2 regions of the Amycolatopsis granulosa genome follow, and region 1 is predicted to be linked to the other one. Evidence: predicted binding sites of a transcription regulator. Region 1 holds the regulator's gene; the other holds the start of a gene.
What was found. Region 1 encodes HspR, which represses chaperone genes until heat shock. Its sites were predicted from a motif close to ANNTTGAGTNNNNNNNACTCAANNT; they were not measured.
Positions count from the first base shown of each region.

Region 2: a site for HspR is predicted at 5,011-5,035, ahead of lon (endopeptidase La). Genes of this name have one in related genera too.

Region 1 is NZ_JAANOV010000001.1:3,523,829-3,538,752, reverse strand. It holds gene FHX45_RS17275 (TetR family transcriptional regulator) at 1-324, shown strand, start outside; gene FHX45_RS17270 (hypothetical protein) at 395-1,315, shown strand; gene FHX45_RS17265 (YbhB/YbcL family Raf kinase inhibitor-like protein) at 1,368-1,904, opposite strand; gene FHX45_RS17260 (DUF4097 family beta strand repeat-containing protein) at 2,061-2,732, shown strand; gene dnaK (molecular chaperone DnaK) at 2,933-4,798, shown strand; gene grpE (nucleotide exchange factor GrpE) at 4,795-5,490, shown strand; gene dnaJ (molecular chaperone DnaJ) at 5,524-6,699, shown strand; gene FHX45_RS17240 (heat shock protein transcriptional repressor HspR) at 6,696-7,133, shown strand; gene FHX45_RS17235 (dienelactone hydrolase family protein) at 7,238-7,933, opposite strand; gene FHX45_RS17230 (globin domain-containing protein) at 7,941-9,113, opposite strand; gene FHX45_RS17225 (MarR family winged helix-turn-helix transcriptional regulator) at 9,454-9,948, shown strand; gene FHX45_RS17220 (MFS transporter) at 9,984-12,275, shown strand; gene clpB (ATP-dependent chaperone ClpB) at 12,440-14,924, shown strand, end outside.
Region 2 is NZ_JAANOV010000001.1:2,695,382-2,710,305, reverse strand. It holds gene FHX45_RS13095 (glycosyltransferase family 4 protein) at 1-90, opposite strand, end outside; gene FHX45_RS13090 (MFS transporter) at 252-1,592, opposite strand; gene FHX45_RS13085 (TetR/AcrR family transcriptional regulator C-terminal ligand-binding domain-containing protein) at 1,646-2,284, shown strand; gene lon (endopeptidase La) at 2,584-4,995, opposite strand; gene FHX45_RS13075 (putative bifunctional diguanylate cyclase/phosphodiesterase) at 5,445-8,069, shown strand; tRNA gene FHX45_RS13070 (tRNA-Thr) at 8,146-8,218, shown strand; tRNA gene FHX45_RS13065 (tRNA-Met) at 8,273-8,345, shown strand; gene rpmG (50S ribosomal protein L33) at 8,522-8,686, shown strand; gene FHX45_RS13055 (hypothetical protein) at 8,706-9,134, opposite strand; gene FHX45_RS13050 (helix-turn-helix transcriptional regulator) at 9,185-10,009, shown strand; gene FHX45_RS13045 (FAS1-like dehydratase domain-containing protein) at 10,023-10,472, shown strand; gene FHX45_RS13040 (MaoC family dehydratase) at 10,472-10,867, shown strand; gene FHX45_RS13035 (GDSL-type esterase/lipase family protein) at 10,984-11,895, opposite strand; gene FHX45_RS13030 (pyridoxal phosphate-dependent aminotransferase) at 11,972-13,198, opposite strand; tRNA gene FHX45_RS13025 (tRNA-Trp) at 13,378-13,450, shown strand; gene secE (preprotein translocase subunit SecE) at 13,478-13,930, shown strand; gene nusG (transcription termination/antitermination protein NusG) at 13,986-14,813, shown strand; gene rplK (50S ribosomal protein L11) at 14,891-14,924, shown strand, end outside.

The DNA of each region.
Region 1 (14,924 bases):
ACGATCGACCGGGCGCGCTCCCGGGGCAGCCGCGGGGCGTCCGAAGTGGCCACGCTACTGGCGGAGGCGCTCGGACCGCGGCGCGGCCGGACGATGGCGGAGTACGAGCTGTACCTGCTGGCCGCGCGGCGACCGGAGTTGCGGCCCGCCGCACGGCGGTGGCTGGACGTGCTGACGTCGATGGTGCGGCCGGACGACCTGGTGGCGTTGCGGGTGTTCCTGGCCGGCATCGACGGCCTGCTCATCCAGGGCCTGATCGACGACGAGCCGCCGACGGCGGAAGAGCTGCGGCCGACGGTGGAGTACCTTCTCAAACCGCGTTGAACCGGGCAAGCCCGCGTTGAACGGGCAACCGAACATGGTTCAACCACGTCCAGAACGCGTGGACATGGACATGAACATCGTCATCTTCCAGGTCAAGGGCAGGGAGGACGATCTGGCCCGGGGAGTTGCGCCGGCGAAGGACGAGGACGCCGTGCGGCAGGCGTGGCGCCAGGTGCAGGCGGAGCGCAACATCCAGGCCACGGACGTGACCAGGGTGCACTGCCTGTGGCAGCCGTCCCGGGTGGACCGGGTTTTCCTGGCCGGGATGTTCGGCCGCGTCGAGCGCACCCACCAGTTCGACCGCCCCGAGGGTGACGACTGGAGCGCGGCACTGGCACACGCGGGCGAGGTGATGGCGCGGGCCGCCGAGGAAGCAGCGCGGGAGCGCGCCGAGGAGACGGTCGCGGACGACGGGGAAGACGGCGAATGGCTGCCCGTCCTGCACACCCACGACAGCCCGTTGGAGCACTACGCCTCCGTGCCGGTGGTGGCGGGCAGGCTCTACCTCGGCTTCGCGCGGACCACGGTCACCTCCGCCGGCCGGGTCGGCATGCTCCACCTGATGCGGAACACGGTCGAGGCGATGAGCGAGGACGAGTACCTGGCGCTGGCGGGCGAAGCGATGACCAACCTCAAGCGGGGGCTGGTCCTCAGGACGTACACCGATGCGGAGAAGGGCACCCTGCTCACCCTGGGCCGCGGCGACGACAACCTGTGCGCCGGGTCCGCGATCGTGCTGGACGACTTCCACGAGAACGCCGCCGGGAAGGTCGGCGAGGACACCGTGGTGGTGGGGCTGATCAGCCCGGACCACATCGTCGTGGCGGGCGCGAGCTCGGCCTGGGCCGGGGAGATCGAGGAGTGGGTGCGCACCTCGCCCGACGCGAGCGGCGACCTGGTGCCCTGCGCGCTGCGGCTCGACGGCTCACCGGACATCGAAATCATCACCGAGCGCCCGAGCGGCCGGCTACCGGCCGACGTCACCGCGTGAGCTGCCGGGGCCCCGGTGGCGCCGCCGGCCCGCGACGCCACCGCGCGGCGCGTCAGCCCTTGTTCTCGTACACCGGGGTGATCGTCGCCCGGCCGACGGTCGTGCCGAACATGTTGAAGCCGAGGAAGGCCGGCGTCGCACCGTCGGGCAGGTCCAGCGACTCGACGTTCAGGGCGTGCACGACGAAGAAGTACCGGTGCGGCCCGTGCCCGGGCGGCGGCGCGGCGCCCAGGAACTGCCGCACCCCACCGTCGTTGGTCAGCGTCACGGCCCCCGGCGGCAGACCGGAGCCGTCACCGGCGCCGGAGGGCAGCTCGGTCACCGAGGCGGGGATGTTGTACACGGCCCAGTGCCAGAAGCCGCTGGCCGTCGGGGCGTCCGGGTCGTAGCAGGTCACGGCGAAGCTCTTCGTCTCGGCGGGGAAGCCCTCCCACGCCAGGTGCGGTGACCGGTCGGCGCCACCCGGGACGCCGAAGATGCCGCTCAACTGCGGAGCGGCGAGCGTCTCCCCGTCGGCGATGTCGTCGCTGCGCACGGTGAAGGACGGCACCGACGGCAGGAATTCGTAGGGGTTCGGCGGTTGTGGCATCGATTCCTCCTCGTCACAGTGTGGCCGCAGGGGCCGCTGATCACCCTAGTGCGATTCCGGGTGACCCCCGGGTGGAACCGGGGGCTTCCCCGATACCGGTGGCCCACCGCGTGCCATAGCGTGATCCACAACGAAAACGTGATCCGGGAGGACGCAATGGGCAAGCCTGCACTCGCGATCGGCGGGGTCGCCTTGATCGTCGTCGGGGCCGGGATCGCGCTGGGGTGGAACTGGTGGCCGAACTCGGCCCGTGCGGAAGCCAGCGCCGACGTCACCCAGCCGGTCTCGGTGGTCCAGATCGACAACGACTCGGGAGACGTGCGCGTCCGCATCGAGGACACGGCCACCACCTCGGTGCACCAGACGTACCACTACCGGGGTGACCGGCCCGGCGACGCCTTCACCGTCGACGGCGGGCGGCTCCGGCTCGACGGATGCGGCCGCGACTGCACGGTCGACTACGACATCGTCGCGCCCCGGGGGACGACCGTGAACGGCGAGGTCCGCTCCGGCGACCTGACCGTCTACGGCGCCGCCTCGGCCGACCTGCGCACCAGCTCCGGTGACATCGAGGTTCGCGATGTCACTGGCCCGGTCACCACCAACGCCAAATCCGGCGACATCGAGGTGCGGTTGAGCGTCCCGCAGGACGTGCGGGCCGAAACCGCCAGCGGCGACGTCCGCGTCGTCGTTCCCCGGGACCGCTACCGCGTCTCCGGGAACACCATGAGCGGCGACCGGCACATCGACGTGGCGCAGGACCCGGCCGCCCAGCACGTCCTCGAGGTCAGCAGCACCAGCGGCGATGTGTCGGTGGCGCAGGCTTGATCCCCCGGGAAGTTCCGGGACGCCGGGAACAACGGCGCGAACCCGCTCGTTACCCTGTCAGAAAGGTTGAGCGAGTAGCACTCAAGTCTGGTTGACGCCCATCGCGCGCCCGAGATAGAACTTGAGTGGGAAGCGCTCAACGCGGGCGCGAAACCGCAGCTCAAGAGCTGCGCACAAGGCACACCAGGAGGGAACACACCATGGCGCGAGCGGTCGGCATCGACCTCGGCACGACCAACTCGGTCGTCGCTGTCCTGGAGGGCGGCGAGCCGACGGTCATCGCCAACTCCGAAGGCTCCCGGACCACCCCGTCCATCGTCGCATTCGCCAAGAACGGCGAGGTGCTGGTCGGCCAGCCGGCGAAGAACCAGGCCGTCACCAACGTCGACCGGACGATCCGGTCCGTGAAGCGGCACATCGGCACCGACTGGAAGACCGAGATCGACGGCAAGGCCTACACGGCGCAGGAGATCAGCGCCCGCGTGCTGATGAAGCTCAAGCGCGACGCCGAGGCCTACCTCGGTGAGGAGATCACCGACGCGGTCATCACCGTCCCCGCCTACTTCGAGGACGCGCAGCGGCAGGCCACCAAGGAGGCCGGTCAGATCGCCGGCCTGAACGTGCTCCGCATCGTCAACGAGCCCACCGCGGCCGCCCTGGCCTACGGCCTGGACAAGGGCGAGAAGGAGCAGACCATCCTGGTCTTCGACCTCGGTGGCGGCACCTTCGACGTGTCGCTGCTGGAGATCGGCGAGGGCGTCGTCGAGGTTCGTGCCACCAGCGGTGACAACCACCTCGGTGGTGACGACTGGGACCAGCGGATCGTCGACTGGCTGGTGGACAAGTTCAAGGCCAGCCACGGCATCGACCTGACCAAGGACCGGATGGCGCTCCAGCGCATCCGCGAGGCGGCGGAGAAGGCGAAGATCGAGCTGTCCAGCTCGAGCAGCGCCAACATCAACCTGCCCTACATCACGGTCGACGCGGACAAGAACCCGCTGTTCCTGGACGAGAACCTGTCCCGGGCGGAGTTCCAGCGGATCACCTCCGACCTGCTGGACCGCACCAAGGCACCGTTCAACAACGTCATCCGCGACGCGGGCATCTCGGTCGGCCAGATCGACCACGTGGTGCTCGTCGGCGGTTCCACCCGCATGCCGGCGGTGTCCGACCTGGTCAAGGAGCTGACCGGCGGCAAGGAGCCGAACAAGGGCGTGAACCCGGACGAGGTCGTCGCGGTCGGCGCGGCGCTGCAGGCCGGTGTGCTCAAGGGTGAGGTCAAGGACGTCCTGCTGCTCGACGTGACCCCGCTGTCGCTGGGCATCGAGACCAAGGGCGGCGTGTTCACCAAGCTCATCGAGCGCAACACGACCATCCCGACCAAGCGGTCGGAGATCTTCTCCACGGCGGACGACAACCAGCCGTCGGTGCAGATCCAGGTGTTCCAGGGCGAGCGCGAGATCGCCGCGCACAACAAGAAGCTCGGGATGTTCGAGTTGACCGGCATCCCGCCGGCCCCGCGCGGCGTCCCGCAGATCGAGGTCACCTTCGACATCGACGCGAACGGCATCGTGCACGTCACCGCGAAGGACCTGGGCACCAACAAGGAACAGTCGATGACCATCACCGGTGGCTCCGCGCTGCCGAAGGAGGACATCGACCGGATGGTCAAGGACGCCGAGGCGCACGCGGAGGAGGACCGCAAGCGCCGCGAGGAGGCCGAGACCCGCAACCAGGCCGAGACGCTGGTCTACCAGACCGAGAAGTTCGTCAAGGACAACGACGACAAGCTGCCCGAGGACCTCAAGGGCAAGGTCAAGACCGCGATCGACGAGGCCAACGAGGCGCTCAAGGGCACCGACACGGCCAAGATCAAGGAAGCCATCGAGAAGCTGAACACCGCGTCGCAGGAGCTGGGCACCGCCCTGTACGCGAACGCGCAGCAGTCCGGCGGCGCCACTCCGGGCGCCGACTCGGGCGCGTCGGGCGCGTCGGGCTCGTCTGAGGGCAAGGGCGGCGACGACGTGGTGGACGCCGAGATCGTGGACGAGGACGAGAAGAAGTGACGGGACGCCACTCGAACGAGATCGACGAGCAGGAGCCGGTCACCGAGCCCCTGGTCGTCCGGGACCGGCGCAAGATCGACCCGGAGACCGGTCAGGTGCGGACCCAGCCGGAGGCTGCCGAAGCGTCCACCCAGGACGCCCCGGCGGCCTCCGCCGGGCCATCGCTCGGCGAGTCCATCGTGGACGACGCGGTGGCCGCGCCGTCCGAGGTCGAGAAGGAGCTCGCGGAGCGCACCGCCGACCTGCAGCGCCTGCAGGCGGAGTTCGCGAACTACCGCAAGCGGGTGGACCGCGACCGGGAGGCCGTGGTCTCCGCGGCGAAGGCCACCGTGGTGGGCGAGCTGCTCCCGCTGCTCGACGACTTCGAACGGGCCGAGCAGCACGGTGATCTCACCGGCGCGTTCAAGGCGGTCGCGGACAAGCTGGTCGCGAGCCTGCAGCGGATCGGGCTCGAGCCGTTCGGCGCGGAGGGCGACCCCTTCGACCCGAGCGTCCACGAGGCCGTGCAGCACAGCACCTCGCCGGACGTGTCCGGGCCGACGGTGACGACCGTGCTGCGCCGCGGCTACCGCTTCGGCGACCGCACGCTGCGGGCCGCGCTGGTGGGCGTCACCGATCACGAGCCGGGCGACGGCCCGGTCGAGGGTGAGCTACCGGTCGAGCAGTTGCCGGATGAGAACACACAGCAGTAACCCTGTTCCGACAGCGAGAGGAGGAGACGTCCGGTGAGTGCGCGGGAGTGGATCGGTAAGGACTTCTACCGTGAGCTGGGCGTCTCCTCCGACGCTTCACAGGACGAGATCAAGAAGGCCTACCGCAAGCTGGCCAGGGCGAACCACCCGGACGCCAATCCGGGCAACACGGAGGCCGAGCAGAAGTTCAAGGCCGTCTCGGAGGCGTACGGCGTCCTGTCGGATCCGGCCAAGCGCAAGGAGTACGACGAGGCGCGGCAGTTGTTCGGGTCGGGCGGCGGTCCCGGTGGCTTCGGCTTCCCCGGTGCCGGCGGCGGCGCGGGCGGCTTCGACCTCGGCGACATCTTCGGCCAGACCGCTGGCGCGCAGGGCGGTTTCGGCGGGCTCGGCGACATCCTCGGCGGCCTGTTCGGCCGGCGCGGCCAGCAGGGCACGACGGCACGGGGCCAGCGCGGCGCCGACGTCGAGACGGACGTGCGGATCGACTTCGCCGAGGCGGTGCGGGGCGCGACCCTGCCGCTGCGGCTGTCCAGTCCGGCGACCTGCTCGACCTGCCACGGCAACGGTGCCCGCCCGGGCACCTCGCCGCGCACCTGCCCCACCTGCCAGGGATCCGGGCTGGTGAGCCGCAGCCAGGGGGCGTTCGCGTTCTCCGAGCCGTGCCGCGACTGCCGCGGCCGCGGCCGGATCATCGACGACCCGTGCCCGGAGTGCGGCGGCGAGGGTGTGAGCATCCAGACGCGCACGCTGACGGTGCGGGTGCCAGCCGGGGTGGACGACAACCAGCGCATCCGGCTGGCCGGCCAGGGTGAACCGGGCCGGGGCGGCGCCGCGGCCGGTGACCTCTACGTCCGGGTGCACGTGAACCCGGACCCCGTGTTCGGCCGTTCGGGCAACGACCTGACGATCACGGTTCCGGTGGCCTACCACGAGCTGGCGCTCGGCACGACGATCACGGTGCCGACGCTGGACGGGAAGGTTTCGGTGAAGGTGCCCGCGGGCACCGGCAGCGGCCGGGTCCTGCGGGTGCGCGGCAAGGGCATCCGCAAGCGGGACGGTGCGCAGGGCGACCTGCTCGTCACGCTGCAGGTGGCCGTGCCGTCCCGGCTGGAGTCCGCGGAGCGGGAGTCGCTCGAGGCGTACGCGCAGATCGCCGAGAAGCACGATCCGCGCCCGGAGATCACGAAACTGCTCCGCGAGAGGAGTTGATCGAGGTGTTCGGCGGATTGCCGCAGGGGGCGGACGAGGAGACCCCGGTCTTCGTGATCTCGGTGGCCGCGCAGCTGTCCGGCCTGCACGCGCAGACGCTGCGGTCCTACGACCGGCTGGGCCTGGTGTCGCCGGGGCGCACCGCGGGCGGCGGGCGGCGCTACTCCATGCGGGACATCGCGCTGCTGCGTGAGGTGCAGCGGTTGTCCCAGGAGGAGGGCGTGAACCTCGCGGGCATCAAACGGATCATCGAGCTGGAGAACCAGGTCGAGGCGCTACGGTCCCGGATCGCCGAACTGACCGAGGAGATCGCCACCGCGTACGCGGCGGCCGAGCAGGCCGCGGCGGCGGTGCACCGGTCCTACCGCAAGGATCTGGTGCCGATGAGGCAGGAAACGGCGCTGGTGGTCTGGAAGCCACGCCGGCGGCGATGACCGGTTCGCCGAGGGGCGATCCCCCCTGGCCGGGGCGATCCACTCCGGGACGTCCACTGTGGACCATCCAGCGCCGGCCCCGGCGGCTGCTGTCGTCCTGGGTGTCAGCGGAGGTGCTCGGCGAAGAAGGCGAGCACCCGGCGCCAGGCGTCCTCGCTCGCGTCGCGGTCGTAGCTCATCCCGGCGATCTTGAGCAGCACGTCGACCGGGCCGGGGAACTGGTTCGCGAAGCTGTGCCCGGCCGTCGGGTACTCCACCACGTCGTGCGGGACGCCACGCGCCGACAGCGCCGCGTCCAGCTTCGCCGCGGCACCCTTGAGCCACCGGTCCTTCCCGCCGTAGGAAGCCACGACCGGGCAAGCTCCGTCCAAAGCGGACAGGTCAGCGGGCAGCGGCCCGTAGTACGGCGCGGACGCGGCGAACCCGCGGGAGGCGGCCACCAGCGCGAACCCGCCGCCCATGCAGAACCCCGCCACGCCGACGCGTCCCGTGCAGTCCGGCCGGGCGGCCAGCACGGACCGGGCGGCACCGAGGTCGTCGAACGCCCGCCCGCGGCCGGCGGTCAGCTCCCGGAACACCGACCGCACGCACCGGACGAACCCGCCGCGCGAGTACAGGTCGGGGGCCAGCGCCAGGAACCCCGCGGCGGCAAAGCGGTCGGTGATGTTGCGCGCGTCCCGCGACAGGCCCACCACGTCGTGCACCACCACGACTCCGGGCCACGGCGGCTCGCCGGCGACCTCCCGCCGCGGCGTGGCCAGGTGCCCGCGGATGGTGCCGTCCGAGACCGGGATCTCCATGCGCGGACTAGTCGATGGTGAACGGGTCGTACCGGATCTGGTCGAGCGCGGTGCCGGCCACCAGCATGCGCGACACGGTCGCCCGGATCATCGCCGGCGAGCCCGCGACCAGCACGTCCCGCCCTGGCCAGGCGCCGTACCGGGTCACCGCGTCGGCCAGGGTGCCCTCCTCGCCGCCGACCGGCCGCGGCCCGGACTCGACCACCGGCGTCACGGTCAGCCACGGGTTGCAGGAGGCGATCATCCGCAACATCTCCAGCGCGTACAGGTCCTCCCACGTGCGGCCGCCGTAGAACAGGTGCACCTTCGGGTTCTCGCCCCATTGGGACAGGTCGTCGAGCATGGACTGCATCGGCGCGACCCCGGTGCCGCCGGCGACCATCAGCACGTCCCGGCCGCTGTCCCGGTCCACGCCGAGCGTGCCCACCGGTGGCCCGAACCGCCACACGTCCCCCGGCTGGGTGTGGCTCACGATGGCCCGCGACACCCAGCCGCCCTCGACGGCGCGGATGTGGAACTCCACGGAGCCGTCCGGGCGGGGTGCGTTCGCCGGGGACAGGTACCGCCACAGCCGCGGCCGTTGCGGCACCTCGACGCTCAGGTACTGCCCGGGGCGGAACGGGATGTGCTGGTCCGGCTCCAGCCGCACCATCGCCAGGTCCCAGGTCAGCCGCCGGTGCTCGGCCACCCGCGCGGACCAGTTCGGCGGGTTGGTGTCGGTGGCGGCCGCTGCCTGCATCTGACGGGCGATGATCGTGAACGCCTCCGCCCACGCGCGTTCGACCTCGTCGGTCCAGTCCGGTCCGAGCTGGGTCTTCATCGCCGCGAGCAGCGCGGTGCCGACCGCCTCGTAGTGGCTCGGCACGACCCCGAACTTGCGGTGGTCGCGGCCGAGCTGCCGCAGGAACGGCACCAGGTCGTCGGGCTGGTCGACCATTTGCACGACGTGGACCAGCGCACGCACCATGCGGTTGCGCTGCACCTCCATGTTGATCGGGAAGAAGTCCCGCGTCGCCGGGGCGAGGGTGAACAGCATCCCGTAGAAGAACTGGGTCACCTCGGGCAGGTACGGCTCGGCCTTCGCCCAGGAGTCCCGGATCAGGCGCACCATCGCCGTGACGGCAGGCGGCGCCTGCCGGTGCACGGACCGGGGTACGGGACTGACGGGGTCGGCGGTCATGGGTGCGGGGCTGCTCCGGGGTGCGCCGGGGTGCTCGGTCATGCTCGCGATCGATTATTCATGAACGCGCAACCGCGGCCGCGCGCCATGCAGCAGCAGGCCAGAGCACCCGTTCGCCGTGAAAACGATCATGAATAATCCACCCCGCTCAGTCAGTCGCCGGCTCGCGAACGAGTTACCGGCCGGTCGCAGAGTATCCGGCCCGGATGCGGATCCACGCGAAGTTGCTCCTTCCGGGTGGTTCGGGAGAACCCGTGGGACACATCACCTACTTAGATAGTTGTGGCATACAACTACCCACTCTATAGTTGTATATGACAACCAACCTGGAGGTGGGTCGATGGGGGACCGCGAAGAGAGGGCCGTCCAGCTGATGCGTGCGCTGCGCGCGGCCGGACAGCTCCAGCACGCCTGGATCACGCAGTCCTGGCAGCGCGAGCACGACGGCCTGCACCCCGCGGCCGCCATGCTGCTGTCCGAACTCCACGTGCACGGCGAAAGCCGCCCATCGGAACTGGCGAAACGCAAGATGGTCGACATCTCGGTGGTCAGCAGGCAGATCGCCCAGCTCGCCGCCGCCGGCCTCATCGTGCGCAGGCCCGCGCCCGAGGACGGCCGGGCCAGCCTGATCAGCCTGTCCGAGACGGGCCTCGCCGAACTGGAGCGCTGGCGCGCACTGCACGTCGACTTCATCCAGCGCGCGCTCGCGGACTGGACCGACGACGAGGTCGAAGGACTCACCGACCGGTTGACCTTGATGAACCAAGGACTGCGCGAGGCCCTCGGCCACGCGCCGGTCCCCTGCGCGTCCGCCCCGGCGGAGAAGAGGAAGTGATCGCAGAAGTGAGCACGACAGCGAACCAGGAGGCGATGACACCGCGCCAGGTCAGGCGCGCGTTCGCCGGCCTGCTACTGGCGCTGCTGGTCGCCGTGCTGTCCTCCACGATCGTCTCGAACGCACTCCCGACGATCCTGGCCGACCTCGACGGCTCGCAGAGCCAGTACACCTGGGTGGTCACGGCCACCCTGCTGGCCTCGACGGCGAGCACCCCGATCTGGGGCAAGCTGTCGGACCTGTTCAGCAAGAAGATGCTGTACCAGCTGTCGATCGTGGTCTTCACGACCGGTTCGGTGCTCGGCGGCATTTCCCAGTCCATGCCCGAGCTGATCGCGTTCCGCGCGGTCCAGGGCCTTGGCCTCGGCGGCATGCAGGCGCTGGTCCAGGTCGTGATCGCGGCGATGATCTCCCCGCGCGACCGCGGCCGCTACAGCGGCTACATCGGCGCGGTGTTCGCGCTGGCGACGGTCGCCGGACCGCTGCTGGGCGGTGTGATCGTGGACTCGCCGCTGGGCTGGCGCTGGAACTTCTGGATCACCGTCCCGGTCGCGGTGGCGGCGTTCATCGTCCTGGGCAAGACCCTGCACCTGCCGGTGCTCAAGCGGCAGGTGAAGATCGACTGGCTGGGCGCGACCCTGCTCGTCGGCGGCGTCTCGCTGCTGCTGATCTGGGTGTCCCTGGCCGGCGGCAGCTTCGCCTGGTGGTCCTGGTCGACGCTGTGCTACCTGGCGGGCGCGGTCGTGGCGCTGGCGCTGGCGGTGCTCGTCGAATCGAGGGTCGCTGACCCGGTGATCCCGCTGCGGCTGTTCCGCAATCGCACCTTCACCCTCGCGGTGATCGGCAGCCTGTCGGTCGGCACGGCGATGTTCGGCGGTGCGGTGTTCCTCGGGCAGTACTACCAGCTCTCCCGCGGCTACTCGCCCACGCACGCCGGTCTGATGACCATCCCGATGATGCTGGGACTGTTCCTGTCCTCGACGGTCGCCGGCCAGGTCATCTCGCGCACCGGCAAGACCAAGGGGTGGATGCTCGGCGGCGCGGTGCTGCTGGTCGCGAGCCTGTTCCTGCTCAGCACCATCGATCACCGGACCAACCTGGTGCTGATGGGCGCCTACCTGGCGCTGCTCGGCCTCGGCGTCGGCGCGCTGATGCAGAACCTGGTGCTGGTCGTGCAGAACACGGTGGCGATGAAGGACATGGGTTCCTCGTCGTCGGTGGTCACCTTCTTCCGCACACTGGGTGGTTCGGCCGGGGTGTCGGCCCTGGGCGCCCTGCTCGGCGTGCAGGTCAGCGATCACGTGTCCCGTGCGCTCGCGGCGATGGGCATCCAGGCCGGGGCGGGCCGCGCCGGCAGCAGCCTGAACCTCGCGGCGCTGCCGGAGCCGTTCCAGTCGATCGTGCGGGCCGCCTACGGCGACAGCATCGGCTCGATCTTCTTCGCCGGCGGGATCATCGCCGTGGTCACGCTGATCGCGGTGGTGTTCATGAAGGAGGTGCCGCTGCGCCGCAGCCTGGACCTCAGCGACAACGCCGGTGGCACGGGGACGGCCACGCCGGCGGACACCGGCTCGTCGGTGCACGGGGTGGTGACTGGCCCGTCCGGCCGTCCGCTGGCCGGTGCCGCGCTGACGCTGACCGACGCGTCGGGGCAGCAGGTGGCACGCACGCTGACCGCGGCGGACGGCAGCTACCGGCTCACCGCCGCGCCGGACGCCACCTACCTGCTGATCGCGGCGGCCGCCCGGTTCCAGCCCAGCGCCGCGATGGTCACCGTCGACGGGCAGCCGGTGCGGCGGGACCTCGAGATGGCGAGCGCCGGTGGCCTGAGCGGCGCGGTTCGCACGCCGGACGGCCGGCCGGTCGGCGGCGCGACGCTCGTGCTGACCGACGACCAGGGCGAGGTCGTCTCGTCGCTGGTCACCGGCGGGGACGGGTGGTACCGCTTCGACGACGTGCCCGGCGGCGTGCACACCTTGACCGTCACGGCGCCGGGCCACCAGCCGGCCGCCGTGCCGCTGGTGACCATCGAGGGTGCCCAGTCCACGCACGACGTCGAGCTGGTGCCGACCGCGCGGCTCGGCGGTGTCGTCCGGGCCGGGCGCGACGACCGGCCGATCGCCGAGGCCCAGGTGACGCTGCTCGACGCGGCCGGTGAGGTGGTCGCGATGACCCTGTCCGACGAGGCCGGCCGGTACTCCTTCACCGACCTCCCCGCCGGCGACTACACGATCGTGACCAGCGGGTACGCGCCGGTAGCCGCACGACTCGAGGTCATCGCGGGCACCCCGCTGTCCCGGGATGTGGAGCTGACGCACCCGCGCTGACCGCCCGCGCCGGAAGGCCGTCCCCGTCCGCCGGGGGCGGCCTTCCCGCATCTTCGTGGAAAAAGTCAGGGTTGAGCGGAACACACTCAACTTTGTTGCCGTTGTACTTGTCGAGGGACCTGGAGGAGGGTCTCCGGCAGGCATTTCGCGACATGGAGTGTGGGATGGACGCTTTCAACCCGACGACGAAGACCCAGCAGGCGATTTCGTCGGCGGCGCAGGCGGCGACCGTGGCGGGCAACCCCAGCGTCACCGCCGCACACCTGCTCGGCGCGTTGCTCGCGCAGGGCGACGGGCTGGCCGGCCCGCTGCTGACGGCGGTGGGCGCCGACCCGCGTCAGGTGCACAAGGAGCTGGAGCCGATCACGCAGGCACTGCCCTCGGCGACCGGCGCGACCGTGTCCACCCCGCAGTTCGACCCGCCCGCGGTGAAGTCGCTGACGCACGCGCAGAAGCTCGCCACCGAGCTGGGTGACGAGTACGTGTCCACGGAACACCTGATGGTGGGTCTCGCGGCCGAGGGCGGTCAGGTGGCCGACCTGCTCAAGCGCCACGGCGCCACGCCGGACGCGCTGCGCGAGGCGTTCACCAAGGTGCGTGGTTCGGCCCGCATCACCAGCCCCGACCCGGAGGGCACGTTCCAGGCGCTGGAGAAGTACGGCGTCGACCTGACCGACCGCGCCCGCAAGGGCGAGCTGGACCCGGTGATCGGCCGGGACGCCGAGATCCGCCGCGTCGTCCAGGTGCTCTCGCGGCGGACGAAGAACAACCCCGTGCTGATCGGTGAGCCGGGCGTCGGCAAGACCGCGATCGTCGAGGGGCTGGCCCAGCGGATCGTGGCCGGTGACGTGCCGGAGTCGTTGCGCGGCAAGCGGGTCGTGGCACTCGACCTGGGTTCGATGGTCGCCGGCGCGAAATACCGCGGCGAGTTCGAGGAGCGGCTCAAGGCCGTCCTCAAGGAGATCACCGAGTCGGCCGGTCAGGTCATCACGTTCATCGACGAGCTGCACACCATCGTCGGCGCCGGCGCGACCGGTGAAGGCGCGATGGACGCCGGCAACATGATCAAGCCGATGCTGGCCCGCGGCGAGCTGCGCATGGTCGGCGCGACCACCCTGGACGAGTACCGCCAGCACATCGAGAAGGACGCCGCCCTGGAGCGGCGCTTCCAGCAGGTGCTGGTCGGCGAGCCGTCGGTGGAGGACACCATCGGCATCCTGCGTGGCCTCAAGGAGCGCTACGAGGTGCACCACGGTGTCCGCATCACCGACGCCGCGCTGGTGTCGGCCGCGACGCTGTCCGACCGCTACATCACCGCGCGGTTCCTCCCCGACAAGGCGATCGACCTGGTCGACGAGGCCGCGTCCCGGCTGCGCATGGAGATCGACTCCCGGCCCGTCGAGATCGACGAGGTGGAGCGCGCCGTGCGGCGCCTGGAGATCGAGGAGATGGCCCTGGCCAAGGAGGAGGACCCGGCCTCGATCGAGCGGCTGGCCGCGCTGCGCGCCGAGCTGGCCGAGAAGCGCGAGGAGCTGTCCACCCTCACCGCCCGCTGGCAGAACGAGAAGGGCTCGATCGAGAAGGTCCGCGAGCTCAAGGAACAGCTGGAGCAGCTGCGCGGCGAGGCCGACCGGGCCGAGCGGGACGCCGACCTGGGCCGGGCGGCCGAGCTGCGGTACGGCAGGATCCCGGCGCTGGAGAAGGAGCTGGAGGAGGCGCAGCGCGACTCCGCGAACAGCTCGTCCGGGGCCGACGTGATGCTCAAGGAAGAGGTCGGCGCGGACGACGTGGCCGACGTGGTGAGCGCGTGGACCGGCATCCCGGCCGGCCGCCTGCTCGAGGGCGAGACCGGCAAGCTGCTCCGGATGGAGGAGGAGCTCGGCAGGCGGGTCGTCGGCCAGCAGGAGGCCGTGCAGGCGGTGTCGGACGCGGTGCGGCGCACGCGTGCCGGTGTGGCCGACCCGGACCGGCCGACCGGCTCGTTCCTGTTCCTCGGCCCGACCGGCGTCGGCAAGACCGAGCTGGCCAAGGCGCTGGCGGAGTTCCTGTTCGACGACGAGCGCGCGATGACCCGCATCGACATGAGCGAGTACAGCGAGAAGCACAGCGTCGCGCGGCTGGTCGGCGCGCCCCCGGGGTACGTCGGCTACGACCAGGGCGGCCAGCTGACCGAGGCCGTCCGGCGCCGGCCCTACTCGGTGGTGCTGCTGGACGAGGTGGAGAAGGCGCACCCGGACGTGTTCGACGTGCTGCTGCAGGTGCTCGACGACGGCCGGCTGACCGACGGACAGGGCCGCACGGTCGACTTCCGCAACACGATCCTGATCCTGACCTCGAACCTCGGTTCGCAGGCGATCGCGGACGCCTCGCTGGACGAGCGGCAGCGGCGGGACGCGGTGCTGTCCACCGTGCAGCGGCACTTCAAGCCGGAGTTCCTGAACCGGCTGGACGACATCGTCGTGTTCCACTCGCTGGACACCGAGCAGCTGACGTCCATTGTGGACATCCAGGTGGCGAAGCTGGCCCAGCGGCTGGCGCAGCGCCGGCTCAGCCTCGACGTCACCCCGGCCGCACGCGACTGGCTCGCGCTGAACGGGTTCGACCCGATCTACGGTGCCCGCCCGCTGCGCCGGCTGGTGCAGTCGGCCA
Region 2 (14,924 bases), 830 kb from region 1:
GACTCCGCCGTACGCCTTCGGCGGAACGTCGAAGTAGGGCGGGACGATCATCGCCACCCGGAGCGGGCGATCATGGCTGTCCCGGTGCACGGCGGGGTGCGAAACAGATCGGGCTTTCCACGCAGGACGATGCGCGCTGCTCAAGCTGCCTCCTCGGACCGTCAAGGCCTCTCTTCAGTTAGCACTCTCCTGCTAAGAGTGCTAACCCAGGAGGGATCATCGCGGCAAGCGGCGAACGAGGGAGATTTGCATCACACCTCAGCTCCGCTGAGCCGCCGGGCCGCGACGACCCCGGCGAGACCGAGGACCGCGGTGCCGAGGAAGACCACCAGGAACGCGCCCGGTACCGGACCCTGGTGGGCGATCAGCGCGCCGCCGAGTCCACTCGCGACGGCGGTCGCGAGTGTCTGGGCCAGCTGGAGCGACGCGCTGACCGACCCCTGCTGCTCCTCCGGCGTGCGGCCGAGCGTCTCGGTGGTGGCGGCGTTGAACGCGGCACCCATGCCCACGCCGCCGATCGCCCAGCCGAGCACGGCGAGCAGTCCCGGCCCCACGAGCACACCGAACGCCAGCACCGCGACTCCGGCGACCAGAACCGCGAAACCCAGCGCCACGGTGACCCGCCGGTGGCGATCCCACTTGGCCTGCAGCGCGGAACCGGCCACCCACGTGAGCGCACCCGCCGACAGGCCCAGTCCCGCCTCGAACGCGTCGAGGTGCCGCAGCTGGGTCAGCCCCAGTGGGAGGAACGCCTCGGTGCCGAAGTACACCGCGCACAGCAGGAACCGGACGACCACCCCGGCGGGTACGCCCCGTCGGACGGCGAGGGTCCCGGCCGGGGTGATCTGCCGGAGCGCGACCACGGCAACCGCGAGCCCGGCCACGGCGAGCGGGGCCAGCAGGGCGATCGTGCGCAGCTCCAGCGCGGCCAGGAGCAGGCCGGTGCCGGCGGTGAGCGCGATGCTGCCGATCAGCGGGCGCCACCGGGACGTGACCGCGGGGCCGGGCTCCCGCCGCTCGAGGCCGGGCAGCGTGCCCCAGGCGGCCACCGCGGCCAGCGGGATCATGAACAGGAACACCCACCGCCAGCCGATCGTGCTCGCGACCGTCGCGGCGATCACCGGGCCGACCAGGGAAGGAATGGTCCACGCCGAGGACAGCAGCGCGAACATCCGGGCGCGCAGCCGTTCCGGGTAGACCAGGCCGATCAGCGTGTAGGCCATCGCCATCACCGCGCCCACGCCCAGCCCCTGCACGAACCGGCCGACCAGGAACAGTGGCCACGTCGGGGCGAGCCCGGCCACCACGCTGCCGGCGGCGAACGACACCAGCCCCAGCGCCAGCGGCCGGCCCGGACCGCCGCGGTCGGCGGCGTGCCCGGCCAGCACGGTGCCGACGATGTTCGCCAGCATCAACGCCGCCAGGCCCCAGCCGTAGGAGCCGAGGCCACCGAGCCCGCGCGCGATGTCCGGCAGGATGGTCGCCACGCCCAGGGATTCGAGCGCGACGAGTCCGACGGTGAGCACGATGCCGGCCGTGCGGGCGCGGTAGCGGGGCGAGAACACGCCTTCTGATGTCGAGGTGATGGACACGGAAGCGATTATGTTCCGTTCCGGAACGGAACGCAAGTGGTAGACTGGGCGCCGTGACGAACAGCCGCGCCGGCAGGCCGCGCGACCACCGCATCGACGTCGCCGTGCGCGATGCCGCCGTCGACGTGCTGAACGAGGTGGGCTACGCGGGGCTCACCCTGGAAGCGGTGGCTGCACGGGCCGGCACCAGCAAGCCCGCGCTGCGTCGGCGCTGGCGCGGCCGTCAGCACCTGGTCGTCGACGCCCTGGTGACCACGGTCGGCGCCGCGCCGACGCCCGACACCGGCTGCACGCACTGCGATCTGATCGCGGGCATCCACTCGCTGACGGAGGCGTTCACCACCAGGATCGGGCGCCGCGTGCTGCCCGCGCTGGTGGCCGACCTCGCCGACGACCCGGAACTGGCCGAGCTGTTCCTGCGCGAGTACTTCCACAAGCGACGGTCGTCCACCGCGGCGGCGCTGCGGCGCGGCATCGACCGCGGTGACCTCGACCCGGAGCTCGACCTCGATCTGGTGCTGGACATGCTCGCGTCCACCACCTACTACCGTGTCCTGTTCGGACACCTCCCGGTCACCGACGATCTGGCGGAACGGGTGGTGGACGTGGTGCTCGGTGGCGTGGCGACAGTGGAATGGCGACGGTGCCACCAGCGCGGCGAGGCCGAGGCCGGCGCGCGACCCGGACCATGACGAAGACCGGCGAGATCCGGACACTGTGGACGGTCGGCGCGGACCGCTCCCGCCGCACCACGCCCGGGGCCGGCGACGACAAGCAATGCTCCCGGGCCGGCCCCGCTACCCGCCGCTCCCGTGAGCGCCCCGCCACCTCCGGAATCACCTGGTGATCACCGCGCATCGCCCGGCACCGCAGGGTTCTCCGGCCGCGTGGTGCCGGGCGTCCGCGGTCCTCGATCCGGCCGCGAAACGCACCCGTCGCATGACAAGAGGCCGCCCTCCCGGGGGATGGAGGGCGGCCTCTCGGCAGCACGTCAGGCGGCCTGTGCCACCGGGGAGGTGGCCGGCGCCAGCGCCAGGTCGAGCACCTCACGGACGTTCGACACCGGGTGCACGTCGAGCTGGGCCAGCACGTCCGCGGGGACGTCGTCCAGGTCCGGCTCGTTGCGCTGCGGGATGATCACCGTCTTCATCCCGGCCCGGTGGGCGGCGAGCAGCTTCTGCTTGACCCCGCCGATCGGCAGCACGCGGCCGGTCAGCGACACCTCACCGGTCATCGCCACGTCGGCCCGCACCACCCGGCCGGACAGTAGCGACGCCAGCGCGGTGGTCATCGTGATGCCGGCGGACGGGCCGTCCTTGGGGACCGCGCCCGCGGGGACGTGGACGTGCACGCCACGGTCCTTCAGGTCGCCGACCGGCAGTTCCAGTTCGGCGCCGTGCGAGCGCAGGTAGGACAGCGCGATTTGCACCGACTCCTTCATCACCTCACCCAGCTGACCGGTAAGTGTGAGCCCGGAGCTGCCCGATTCGGGGTCGGCCAGCGACGCCTCGATGTAGAGGACGTCACCGCCCGCGCCGGTCACGGCCAGACCGGTGGCGACGCCGGGGATCGCGGTCCGCTGGGTCGACGCGGGCAGCGCCGACTCCGGCAGGTGCCGCGGTCGGCCGAGGTAGCCCTCCAGGTCGGCCGCGTCGACGGTCACCGGCAGCGTCGCCTCGTCCAGCGCGACCCGGGTCGCGATCTTGCGCAGCACCTTCGCGATGGTGCGGTTCGCGTTGCGCACGCCCGCCTCGCGGGTGTACTCGGCGGCGATCCGGCCCAGCGCCGCGTCGGTGAACCGCACGTCGTCGGGGCCCAGCCCGGCCCGCTCCAGCTCCCGCGGCAGCAGGTGGTCGCGGCCGATGACGATCTTCTCGTGCTCGGTGTAGCCGTCCAGCGTGACCAGTTCCATCCGGTCCAGCAGCGGGCCGGGGATGGTCTCCAGCGCGTTGGCGGTGGCGAGGAACACCACGTCGGACAGGTCCAGCTCGACCTCGAGGTAGTGGTCGCGGAACGTGTGGTTCTGCTCGGGGTCGAGCACCTCCAGCAGCGCCGCGGTCGGGTCGCCGCGGTAGTCGGCGCCCACCTTGTCCACCTCGTCGAGCAGGACCACCGGGTTCATCGAGCCGGCCTCCTTGATCGCCCGGACGATGCGGCCGGGCAGGGCGCCGACGTACGTGCGCCGGTGGCCGCGGATCTCCGCCTCGTCCCGGATCCCGCCCAGCGCGACCCGGACGAACTCGCGGCCCATCGCCTTCGCGACCGATTCGCCGAGCGAGGTCTTGCCCACGCCCGGCGGACCGACCAGCGCCAGCACCGCCCCGGAGTGGCGCCCGCCGACCTGGCCCTTGCCCGCGCCCGCGCGGCGGGCCCGCACGGCCAGGTACTCGATGATGCGCTCCTTCACGTCGTCCAGGCCCGCGTGGTCGGCGTCGAGCACGGCCCGCGCCGCCGTGATGTCGTGCACGTCGGCGGTCCGGGTCCGCCACGGCAGTTCCAGCACCGTGTCCAGCCAGGTGCGGATCCAGCCACCCTCCGGCGAGGCGTCGGAGGTGCGCTCCAGCTTGTCCACCTCGGCCAGAGCGGCCGTGCGGACGTGCTCCGGCAGGTCGGCCTTCTCCACCCGGGCGCGGTAGTCGTCGGAGTCGGCGGTGCCGTCCAGCTCGCCCAGTTCCTTGCGGATGGCCTCCAGCTGGCGGCGCAGCAGGAACTCCTTCTGCTGCTTCTCCATGCCTTCGGCGACGTCCTTGCGGATGGTGTCGGTGACCTCGAGCTCGGCCAGGTACTCCCGGCTCCACTCCAGTGATTTCTCCAGCCGCGCCGCGACGTCCAGCGTGCTCAGCAGCTCCAGCTTCTGCCCGGTGCTCAGGAACGGCGAGTTCCCGGCGAGGTCCGCGATCGCCGACGGGTCCTCGAGCTGCTGCACGGCGTCGATCATCTGCCAGCCGCCGCGTTGCTGGAGGATCGAGATCACGACGGTCTTGTACTCGGCCGCCAGCGCCTGGGCGCGCTCGCCGGCGAGCTCGGTCACCGGCTCGGCGTACACCCATCGCGCGGCGCCGGGGCCGTCGCCGGTCTGGCCGACCCGTGCGCGCCGCGTGGCGCGCAGCAGGACGGCGGCCTTGCCGCCGGGAATGCGGCCGACGCGCTCGATGGTCGCGACCGCGCCCAGCTCGGCGTACTCCCCGTGGACCCGCGGGACGATCAGGACCTCGGCCTGCGCGGCCGGGAGCGACCGGATGCCCGGGAAGGACGACGTGCTCGGTGCCTTCGCCTGTGCGGAGTCAACCGCCGCGCGCGTCTCGCCGCCGGAGTCGCCGTCGAGCTCGAGCGGGACGATCATGCCGGGCAGCACCACGTCGCCGTCGAGGGGCAGTACGGGGAGGAGCCTGGTTTCGGTCATCGTTTGCTCCCTACCTGGTTGAGTCTGCATAGCTCAACTTTCTCGACGGCTGGTTTGTTTCCGCAGGTAGTTCGCTTGCAGCGGACGGCAATCGGGAATAAACCGGGGCAGCGGTGGCCGTTGCGGATCCCAGGAGTGAGAGCCTCGTCGCATTGCCGCGAATCTTTTCCCGATGCCGCTGGGCCAATTACGCACTGTCATCGCGTGGGCGACTAGTACGGAACGGTGGCTACCCGGAGCGACCGGCGAAATGCTGCCGTCACCCGGAAGTCTCCGCTGGTCACCGCAGTTGGCACGCTGTTAACCATGAGCTGATCTCATCGTGGCCGGAAAGAGGCTCAAGTAAGCCCTCCGGGGTACAGTGATCCCCTCATTCGCACCGGGATCACGGTTCCGTGTGCGATGGGTACCGGCGGGCGCACTGGGGCGAGTGGGTGGAAGGAGGTTGCATGCCGGACTCCGATGGCAAGCCGGACGGCCCCATCCCGGCGGCAGCCGCCAATTCTGGTGGTGCCGAGGCGCGGGCGGACGAGCGCCGCTTCCGGCTTTACACGCTGACCGTCTTCTCCGTCGGTGTGCTCACCGCCGCGGCCGTCGCGCTGTGGCTGCCGTTCCACGGCTCGGCGGAGCTGTGGTGGATCGGTCCGGTGCTGGCCCTGTCCTTCCTGCTCGCCGAGCAGCTCGGCATCAACGTCGACGTCCGGTCGGGCATCTCCTGGACCATTTCCTTCACCGAGATCCCGCTGGTCATCGGTTTCTTCGTGGCACCTTTCGAGGTCGTGCTCGCCGCGCACCTGGTGGCCGGGATCAGCACGCTCGTGGTCCGTCGCGTCTCCGGGCGCGTCCTCTACAACGCCGGCGCGTTCCTGTTGGAGATCACCAGCGCATTCGCCGTGGCCGGCCTGGTCCAGCTGATCGCGGGCACCACCGAGATGAGCTGGCCGGCCGCGCTCGCCGGCACCCTGACGGCGCCGCTGACCAGCACCTTGCTGGCCCTGGCCGCCGTCCGGGTGCTGCGCCGCCGCATGCGGATCGGCACGGCGCTGCGGCTCACCGGCCGCATCCTGGTCGTCGGGTTCGTCAACGCCTCGGTCGGCCTGAGCGGCTACCTGGTGATCGAGGGCACCGCCAACGCCTGGCCGCTGGTGCTCGCCGTCTTCGCCGGGCTGTCCGCGCTCTACTGGGCCTACTCCGACCTGCTGCGCGAGCAGCGGGACATGGAAGCGCTCTCCGACGTGAGCCTGATGGTCGCGCGGTCCGGCCAGCAGGCCGCCGCCCGCCCGGCCAGCGGCGCCGACGACCTGGCGGCCGGCGTCAACGTCAGCGAGTGGCAGACCATCGCCGAACGCATCAAGGACCAGCTCTCCGCCGGTCGCGTGGTGCTGCGGTTGCGGCTGGAACCGACCGCGGACATGCGGACCGTCGTCGCGGGGGAGCCGATGCCCTCGGCCGACCCACCCGCCGACGACCCGATGCTGCGGTTGCCCGGGTCGCACGTGCGGCACTTCCGCGTCACCGAGGCGAACGGCGACATCGCCGCCGGCCTGATCACCCGCGGTGCGCAGGAAGCGCTGGTGGTGCCCCTGCGCACCGCGAACCAGCTGCTCGGCGTCGTCGAGGCGCACGACCGCCTGTCCCGCTGGCGGGGCTTCGGCAAGTACGACATCCAGCTGCTCGGCACCATGGCCAGCCACCTGGCGACCGCGCTGGACAACCGCCGCCTGCTCGCCACCCTGCGCCACGACGCCTACCACGACCCGCTCACCGGCCTGCTCAACCGGCCCGGTTTCCGGCAGGTCGCGCGTGAACCGCTGGCCGAGCACGCCGGCTCCGCCGACGCCGCGGTGCTGCGCATCGACCTGGATGTGTTCTCGACGGTCAGCGACGCCCTCGGCTACGCCTGGGCCGACCGCATGGTGATGGCTGCCGGACGCCGCCTGCGGGACGCCCTCGGCCCGGACGTGCCGCTGGCCAGGCTGGAGGGCGCGTCCTTCGCCGCGCTGCTCACCGGCGTGCGCGGACAGGCCGTGCACGACGCCGCCGGCAGGCTGCGCGCCCAGCTGTCCGTGCCCTACCCCGTCGACCGGCTCACCGTCGAGGCGAACGCGATGGTCGGCTACGCGGCCATCGCGGACGACGACACCGTCGACCCCGGCGACGTGGACGCCCTGCTCCAGCGGGCCGACGTCGCCGTCCGCGCCACCCGCGGCGGCGAGGAGGTCCGCGGGTACGTGCCCAGCATGGGGCAGATCTTCCTGCGCCGGTTCCAGATGGTCACCCAGTTCCGGCAGGCCATCGAGGAGGGTCAGGTCAGCGTCCACTACCAGCCGAAGGTGTCGCTGCCGAGCAAGCAGGTCCTCGGCGTGGAGGCGCTGGTGCGCTGGCAGCACCCCGAGTTCGGCCGGCTCGACCCGGACGAGTTCGTGCCCGCCGTCGAGGCGGCCGGGCTGGTCGGCGTGCTGACCGGGTTCGTGCTGGAGCAGTCGCTGATCCGGGTGCGCAAGTGGATGGACGAGGGGCTGCGGATCTCCGTCGCGGTCAACCTGTCCGTGCGCAACCTGGCCGACGAGGACTTCCCGGCCAAGGTCGTGCGGGCGCTGCGCAGGTTCGACGTGCCACCGGAGCTGCTCACGTTCGAGCTGACCGAGTCCGGTGTCATGGCCGATCCGCAGAAGGCGCTGCCGATCCTGCGTGAGCTGCACGGCCTCGGCATCGTGCTCGCGGTCGACGACTTCGGCACGGGCTATTCGTCGCTGGCCTACCTGCGGCAGCTGCCGGTGGACGAGGTCAAGATCGACAAGAGTTTCGTCCTCGGCATGGGTACCGATCTGGGCGACCTGGCGGTCGTGCGCTCGATCGTCGAGCTGGGCCACTCGCTGGGCCTCGCGGTGGTCGCGGAAGGCGTCGAGGAGGACGTCGCGCGGGACCAGCTGGAGGCGATGGGGTGTGACGTGGCCCAGGGCTACCTCATCTCCCGCCCGCTGGCCGAGGACCGGCTGGAAGCCTGGCTGCAGGCGCGCACCGCCCGGTCGGTGGGACGGAAGATGGAGACCGTCCTGACCCTGCTCACGTGAAAGGGGACCCCCCTGCGGGAGCCCCGGACCGGGCCATGTAATCTCTTCGAGGCTTCAACGTTCACGCGTTGGACTCGCCCCAATAGCTCAGTCGGCAGAGCGTCTCCATGGTAAGGAGAAGGTCTACGGTTCGATTCCGTATTGGGGCTCGGTGGTCAGCAGGACGCTCCCGCTCCGGTGGGAGGGCCTGACGGCCGGGTCAAGGCGGTGTAGCTCAGTCGGTAGAGCAAGCGGCTCATAATCGCTGTGTCGCCGGTTCAAGTCCGGCCACCGCTACGCGGATGGGCGGACTATGCTCACGGACTGCGTGAGCCTGATCCGCTTCGCCATTTCCTCGGGGGTCTGACCCCCGGGCCCCCGCCAGGGGGCGAGCCCCCTGGACCCCCACGCGGGGCGGCTGATGAGGTTACAGTCGCCTGTGGGGGGTTCGTTGTGTAGAGAAAGGCTTTGCTGTGGCTGCCACCGACGTGCGACCGAAGATCACGCTGGCGTGCGAGGTCTGCAAGCACCGCAACTACATCACCAAGAAGAACCGGCGCAACGACCCGGATCGCCTGGAGATGAAGAAGTTCTGCCCGAACTGCGGTACGCACCGGGTTCACAAGGAAACCCGCTGACGCCAGCATCCCTCAGTTTTCACGAAGGCCGTTCCGGTTCGCCGGAACGGCCTTCGTGCGTTTCCGGCGGCCGGCGCGAGCCGCGGTGCTCCAGGACCGCGAAGGCGGTCACCCACGCGGCCCCGGCGAGCAGGAACACCACGCCCACCGCGGTGAGCGGCAGCAGGACCAGCAGCGCCAGGATCGCGACCGCGGCCGCCGTGTTGACCAGCACCGCGGCCCGGACCGCCCACGCTCGGATTGCATGACGTTCCGCAAGGTAGCCGAGCGCCGCGCCGCCCGCGATCATCACGGCGCCGATCGGCGCGAACCAGGACAGCGGCAGACCCAGCGGCTTCGCCAGCCACCCGCTGCCCGTCAGCATGAGGACACCGAAGGCGGCGGTGCCCCAGCCATCGGCGCGGAGGGTCGCGCGGAGCATCGCGGGTTTGGTGGTCGTGGCGTTCATGCCCGCCACGCTGGCAGCGTGGTCACGACCGATCAATGACCCGAGAGGTCATGGCTGACATGATCGCGGGCGCATACGGTGACGTCATGGCGACGGAGGCGCGGATCGGCGGGCTGCTGCGGGACTGGCGGCGGCGCCGCAGGCTCAGCCAGCTCGACCTCGCCCTCCAGGCGGAGACGTCCGCGCGGCACCTGTCGTGCGTCGAAACCGGTCGCGCCCGGGCCAGCCGCGAGATGGTGCTCCGCCTCTGCGCCGCGCTCGACGTGCCCCTGCGGGAACGCAACACGCTCCTGCTCGCCGCCGGATACGCACCGGCCTACCGGGAGAGCAGCCTCGACGATGAGGAGATGACCGGCGTCCGCGCGGCGCTCGACACGATGCTGGAGACGCACGAGCCCTACCCGGCCGTCGTGGTCGACCGGTGCTGGACCGTGCTGGCCGCCAACCGGGGCATGGCCCTGCTGATGGCCGGGGTGCCGCCCGAGCTGCTGCTTCCCCGGCCCAACGTGTTCCGCCTCGCCCTGCACCCCGAGGGTCTCGCCTCCCGGCTGGTCAACCTGCGTGAGGTGCGCCGGCTGTTCCTCGACCGCCTCCGCCGCCAGGTCCAGGTCACCGGCGACGGCGAGTTGCGTGCGTTGTACGAGGAGGTGTGTGCCTACGCTCCGCCCGACGGAGGCGCGGACGATGCGGTCACCCGCCGGAGCCCGATCGAGGTGCCGCTGCGGCTCCGGACGCCGCACGGGGAGCTCGCGTTGTTCAGCACGATGGCGACGTTCGGCGCGCCGGCGGACGTCACGCTGTCCGAGCTCGCGATCGAGCTGTTCTACCCGCTCGACGAGGTCAGCAGACAGGCGCTGTGCGCGCTCGCCCGCTAGGTAGGCTGCTCGGGTGCCTTTGGACCCCTCGTTCGTCGGGCGGACGTATCCGCCGGACGCCACGTACGAAGTCGGCCGCGAGAAGATCCGCGAGTTCGCCGCCGCGATCGGTGACGCCAGCCCGCTCTACACGGACTCGGAGGCGGCCCGCGCGGCCGGCTACCCGGACGTCATCGCGCCGCCCACCTTCCTCACGGTGATCAACCTCGACGCGATCAACGCCATCGCCGAGGACCCGGAGCTGGGCCTGGACTACAGCCGGATGGTGCACGGCGACCAGAGCTTCCGCTACACCCGTCCGGTGCACGCGGGCGACCAGCTCCGCATCACGACGACGGTCGAGGACATCATGGCCCGCGCCGGCAACGACTTCCTGACCGTGCGCGGCGAGGTCGTCGACGCCGAGGGGCAACTGGTGTGCACGACGCGGGCGCAGCTCGTGGTGCGGGGAGAGGGAGCCTGATGGCGTACGAGAAGGGCACCGAACTGCCCCCGCTGACGGTGCACGTGACGCGTGACCAGCTGGTCCGTTACGCGGGCGCGTCGCTCGACTTCAACCCGATTCACTGGAACGAGCGGTTCGCCAAGGAGGTCGGCCTCCCGGACGTGATCGCGCACGGAATGCTGACGATGGCCCTCGGCGGCCGGCTGGTCACCGAGTGGCTGGGTGACCCCGGGAAGCTGGTCGAGTACAGCGTGCGGTTCACCCGTCCCGTGGTGGTCTCACCCGACGGCGCGGACGTCGAGTTCACCGGCAAGGTCGCGGAGGTCCGCGAGGACGGCACGGCGCGCGTGGACATCACGGCGAAATTCGAGGGGAAAACGGTGCTGGGGAAGGCGCAGGCCGTCGTTCGCTGAGCGGAGTGCGCACCCCGACCATCGGCGTTGGGGTTTTGGGGCGAGACCGGTTCGATGGGTCGCCCGGTCACGGCGGGCAGTTCGGCGCCTGGCTCCGGTTGCGGCTCGCTGAGCGGTCACGTCACCAGCCGCAGCACCACGTCCGCCATACCGCGCTCGCCGACGGCGTTGGGGTGCAGCTCCATCGCTGGTGAGGAGGGCACCACATCTTCGACCCACTTGACCTTCGCCTTGGCGCACATGTCCTTCCCCTTGCTCGGTGTCGCCGTGTCCGCGTACCCGGCCTGGTTGGCCTTCGCCTCGGTGGCGAGCATCGTGTTCAGCTTCGCCAGCGACGACCGCAGGTACGCCACGTCGTCCGGTCCGATCGGGAGGAACGGCCAGCACCCGGTGCCGTCCGGCAGCGCGGTCGGGTAGCCCACGACGACCACCTGCGCCCGGGGTGCCCGCTGGTGGATCTGGGTGAGCGTGTCCCTGATCTTCGGCGCCGTCTCCGCGATCCGCTCCGCCAGCAGGTCCCGCCCGCCGGCCGTCAGCCGCGGCCGGCACAGCGACACCGCCCGGTTCGTGGTCAGGCACTCCCGGGCCAGGCCAACCAGCCCCACGTCGTTACCGCCGATGCCGAGCGTGACCAGGGTCGTGTCCCGGGTGACCACATCCAGTTGCGGCGGGTTGGTGCCGTTCGGCGTGGTCTGCGGCTCGGTGAGCTGCTGGGTCGTCGCCCCGCCGCAGCTCACGTCGGCGAACGACGCCGGTCGCAGCTCCGCCGCGACCAGGTGCGGGTAGTTGTTGTCCGATCGGGCGCAACCAGGCGGGTCGCCCACGGGCGCACCGGTCCGCGGTGCCGACGTGTACGAGTCACCGAGCGCGACGTACCGGCCGGTGCCCGGGCCGATCTCCGAGCCGGCCGGCTTGGGCGGCGCGGCCGACTCGCCCCGGTCACCGCGCCAGTAGATGACACCGGCGGTGGCCGCCCCCACGAGCGCGGCCACCACCACTACCCCGATCAGCACCTTCGTCTTCCCCACGCACCCGGACTACCCCGAAAACGCCGAAGCGCCACTTCCGTGGAGTGGAAGTGGCGCTTCGAACACCCGGATCGGGTTACTTGGCCTCGGACAGCAGGGCACCGAGCCGCTGCACGCCCTCCACGAGGTCGGACTCGGCCAGGGCGTAGGAGAACCGGAAGTAGCCCGGGGTCCCGAACGCTTCGCCCGGCACCGCGGCCACGTCGGCCTCCCGCAAGATCAGGTCGGCCAGCTCCAGCGTGTCGGACGGCTTCTCACCGCGGATCTCCTTGCCCAGGAGGTCCTTGAACGACGGGTACACGTAGAACGCGCCCTCCGGCGTCGGGCAGGTCACCCCGGGGATGGCGGACAGCAGCGAGACGATCTTCTTGCGGCGCGCGTCGAACGCGGCACGCATCTCGGCGACCACGTCCAGCGGCCCCGCGACGGCGGCCAGCGCGGCCCGCTGCGCGACGTTCGACACGTTGCCGCACAGGTGCGACTGGTAGCTCGTCGCGGCCTTGACCACGTCCTTCGGGCCGGCGATCCAGCCGACCCGCCAGCCGGTCATCGAGTAGGTCTTGGCGACCCCGTTGAGGATCAGCGTCTGGTCGGCCAGCTCGGGCACCACGACCGGCATCGAGTGGTTCTCGGCACCGTCGTAGACCAGGTGCTCGTAGATCTCGTCGGTGATCACCCAGATGCCGTGCTCGTAGGCCCACTTGCCGATGGCCTCGATCTGCTCCCGGGTGTAGACCGCGCCGGTCGGGTTGGACGGCGAGTTGAACAGCAGCACCTTCGTGCGGTCGGTGCGCGCCGCCTCGAGCTGCTCGACGGTGACCCGGTAGCCGGTCGACTCGTCGGCCGTGACCTGCACCGGCACCCCGCCCGCGAGCTTGATCGACTCCGGGTAGGTGGTCCAGTACGGCGCGAGCAGCAGAACCTCGTCGCCCGGGTCGCACAGCGTCGCGAACGCGGAATAGACGGCCTGCTTGCCACCGTTGGTGACCAGGACCTGGCTGGGCTCGATCGCGAAGCCGGAGTCGCGGAGGGTCTTCGCCGCGATGGCCTCCTTGAGCTCGGGCAGGCCGCCGGCCGCGGTGTAACCGTGGTTGGACCGGTCGTGCACGGCCTTCGCGGCGGCCTCGACGACGTAGTCGGGGGTGGGGAAGTCCGGCTGCCCCGCACCGAAGCCGATCACCGGGCGGCCCTGCGCCTTCAGCTCCTTCGCCTTCGCGTCCACGGCGAGGGTGGCCGACGGCGTGATGCCGGCGATGCGGGCCGAGATGCGGGAGCTGGCAGTGACGGTTGCAGGTGCGCTCATGGCCTTCATGTTCGCACGTAGCGTGTGTCGAGAAGCACGCGGGAGCCCGTTCCGCGCCCCTCGGTTGCGGGGCTGTCCGGGGCTTGCCGTAGACTTCCGAACTTGGAACGTCCGGCGCCTGACCCCGCAGGGCATGCGGGGAGGGTCAAGGGCGTCCAGCGAGCGGCTGGATTGCTCGAAGGGGTGTAGCTCAATTGGCAGAGCAGCGGTCTCCAAAACCGCAGGTTGCAGGTTCAAGTCCTGTCACCCCTGCGTCGATGTAGGTGCCTTAGCGGAGGAGTGGTCGTGAGCGACAACGACGCCGGCGGCAAGGGCCAGGAGCAGGAGCCCAAGCGGGCTGCGCGTCCGGTCACGGCCGCGGCGCGGCGCGAACGCCGTGCCTCCGCGCGCCCTGCCGGCAAGGCCGCCAAGGACGGCGACAAGGCGCGCCCCTCGGGCAAGGCTTCGGTCAGCGCCGCCCCGTCGGCCGACGGCAAGGCCAAGGCCGGCGAGGTCAAGAAGGGCCGGGCGACGCCGAAGCGGACCCGCACGGAGAAGAAGCCGTCGCTGTTCGCCAGGCTGGTGCGGTTCATCCGCGAGGTGTGGGCCGAGCTGCGCAAGGTCATCTGGCCGACGCGCAAGCAGATGATCACCTACACCACCGTGGTGCTGGTCTTCGTGGCCTTCATGGTCGCGCTGGTCTCGTTGCTGGACTTCGTGTTCCGCAAGGGCGTGTTCTGGCTGTTCGGCTGAGCGCGTCTGCGGGGCCGGCACCGACACGACAAGCGATCAAACGAGAGGACGGAACGTGACCTCCGAGAACGGCGTCGCAGCCGGCGACGAGTACGACGAGCCGGTCGAGGCGGCCACCGTGGCCGAGGACGAGGCCGCCCAGTCTGACGTCGCGCGGTCCGACCAGGACGCCGACGGCGCGGTCGCCGAACTCGACGCCGAGCCGGCCGAGGCCGCCGGTGAGGACGAGCCCGCCGCCGAGGCCGCTCCGGCCGAGGACGACGACCTGGACCCGGTCGAGAAGCTCCGCAAGGAGCTGCGCTCGCTGCCGGGCGACTGGTACGTCGTGCACTCCTACGCCGGGTACGAGAACAAGGTCAAGAACAACCTCGAGACCCGCACCCAGACGCTGGACGTCGAGGACTACATCTTCCAGATCGAGGTGCCCACCAAAGAGGTCACCCAGATCAAGAACGGTCAGCGCAAGATCGTCCAGGAGAAGGTGCTGCCGGGCTACATCCTGGTCCGGATGGAGCTCAACGACGCCTCCTGGAGCGCGGTCCGCAACACGCCCGGTGTCACCGGCTTCGTGGGCGCGACCTCGAAGCCCTCGCCGCTGACCGTCGAAGAAGTGGTGAAGTTCCTCGCCCCCGAGGTCGAGAAGCCCGCCCCGGCGAAGGCCAGGGGTGAAGCCGCGTCGGACGCGGCCGCTCTGGGCGCGCCCGCGGTCGAGGTCGACTTCGAGGTCGGCGAGTCGGTCACGGTCATGGACGGCCCGTTCGAGACGTTGCCCGCGACGATCAGCGAGGTCAACGCGGACGCGCAGAAGTTGAAGGTCCTGGTGTCGATCTTCGGCCGCGAGACGCCGGTCGAGCTGTCGTTCAACCAGGTCTCCAAGATCTGACGACCCAGTACACTGGATCGTTGGCCCTCGTGCGCAGGCAGGTGCGCGGGGTACTCGGTACTGAATAGGAACTAGGAATGCCACCCAAGAAGAAGAAGCTTGCAGCGATCA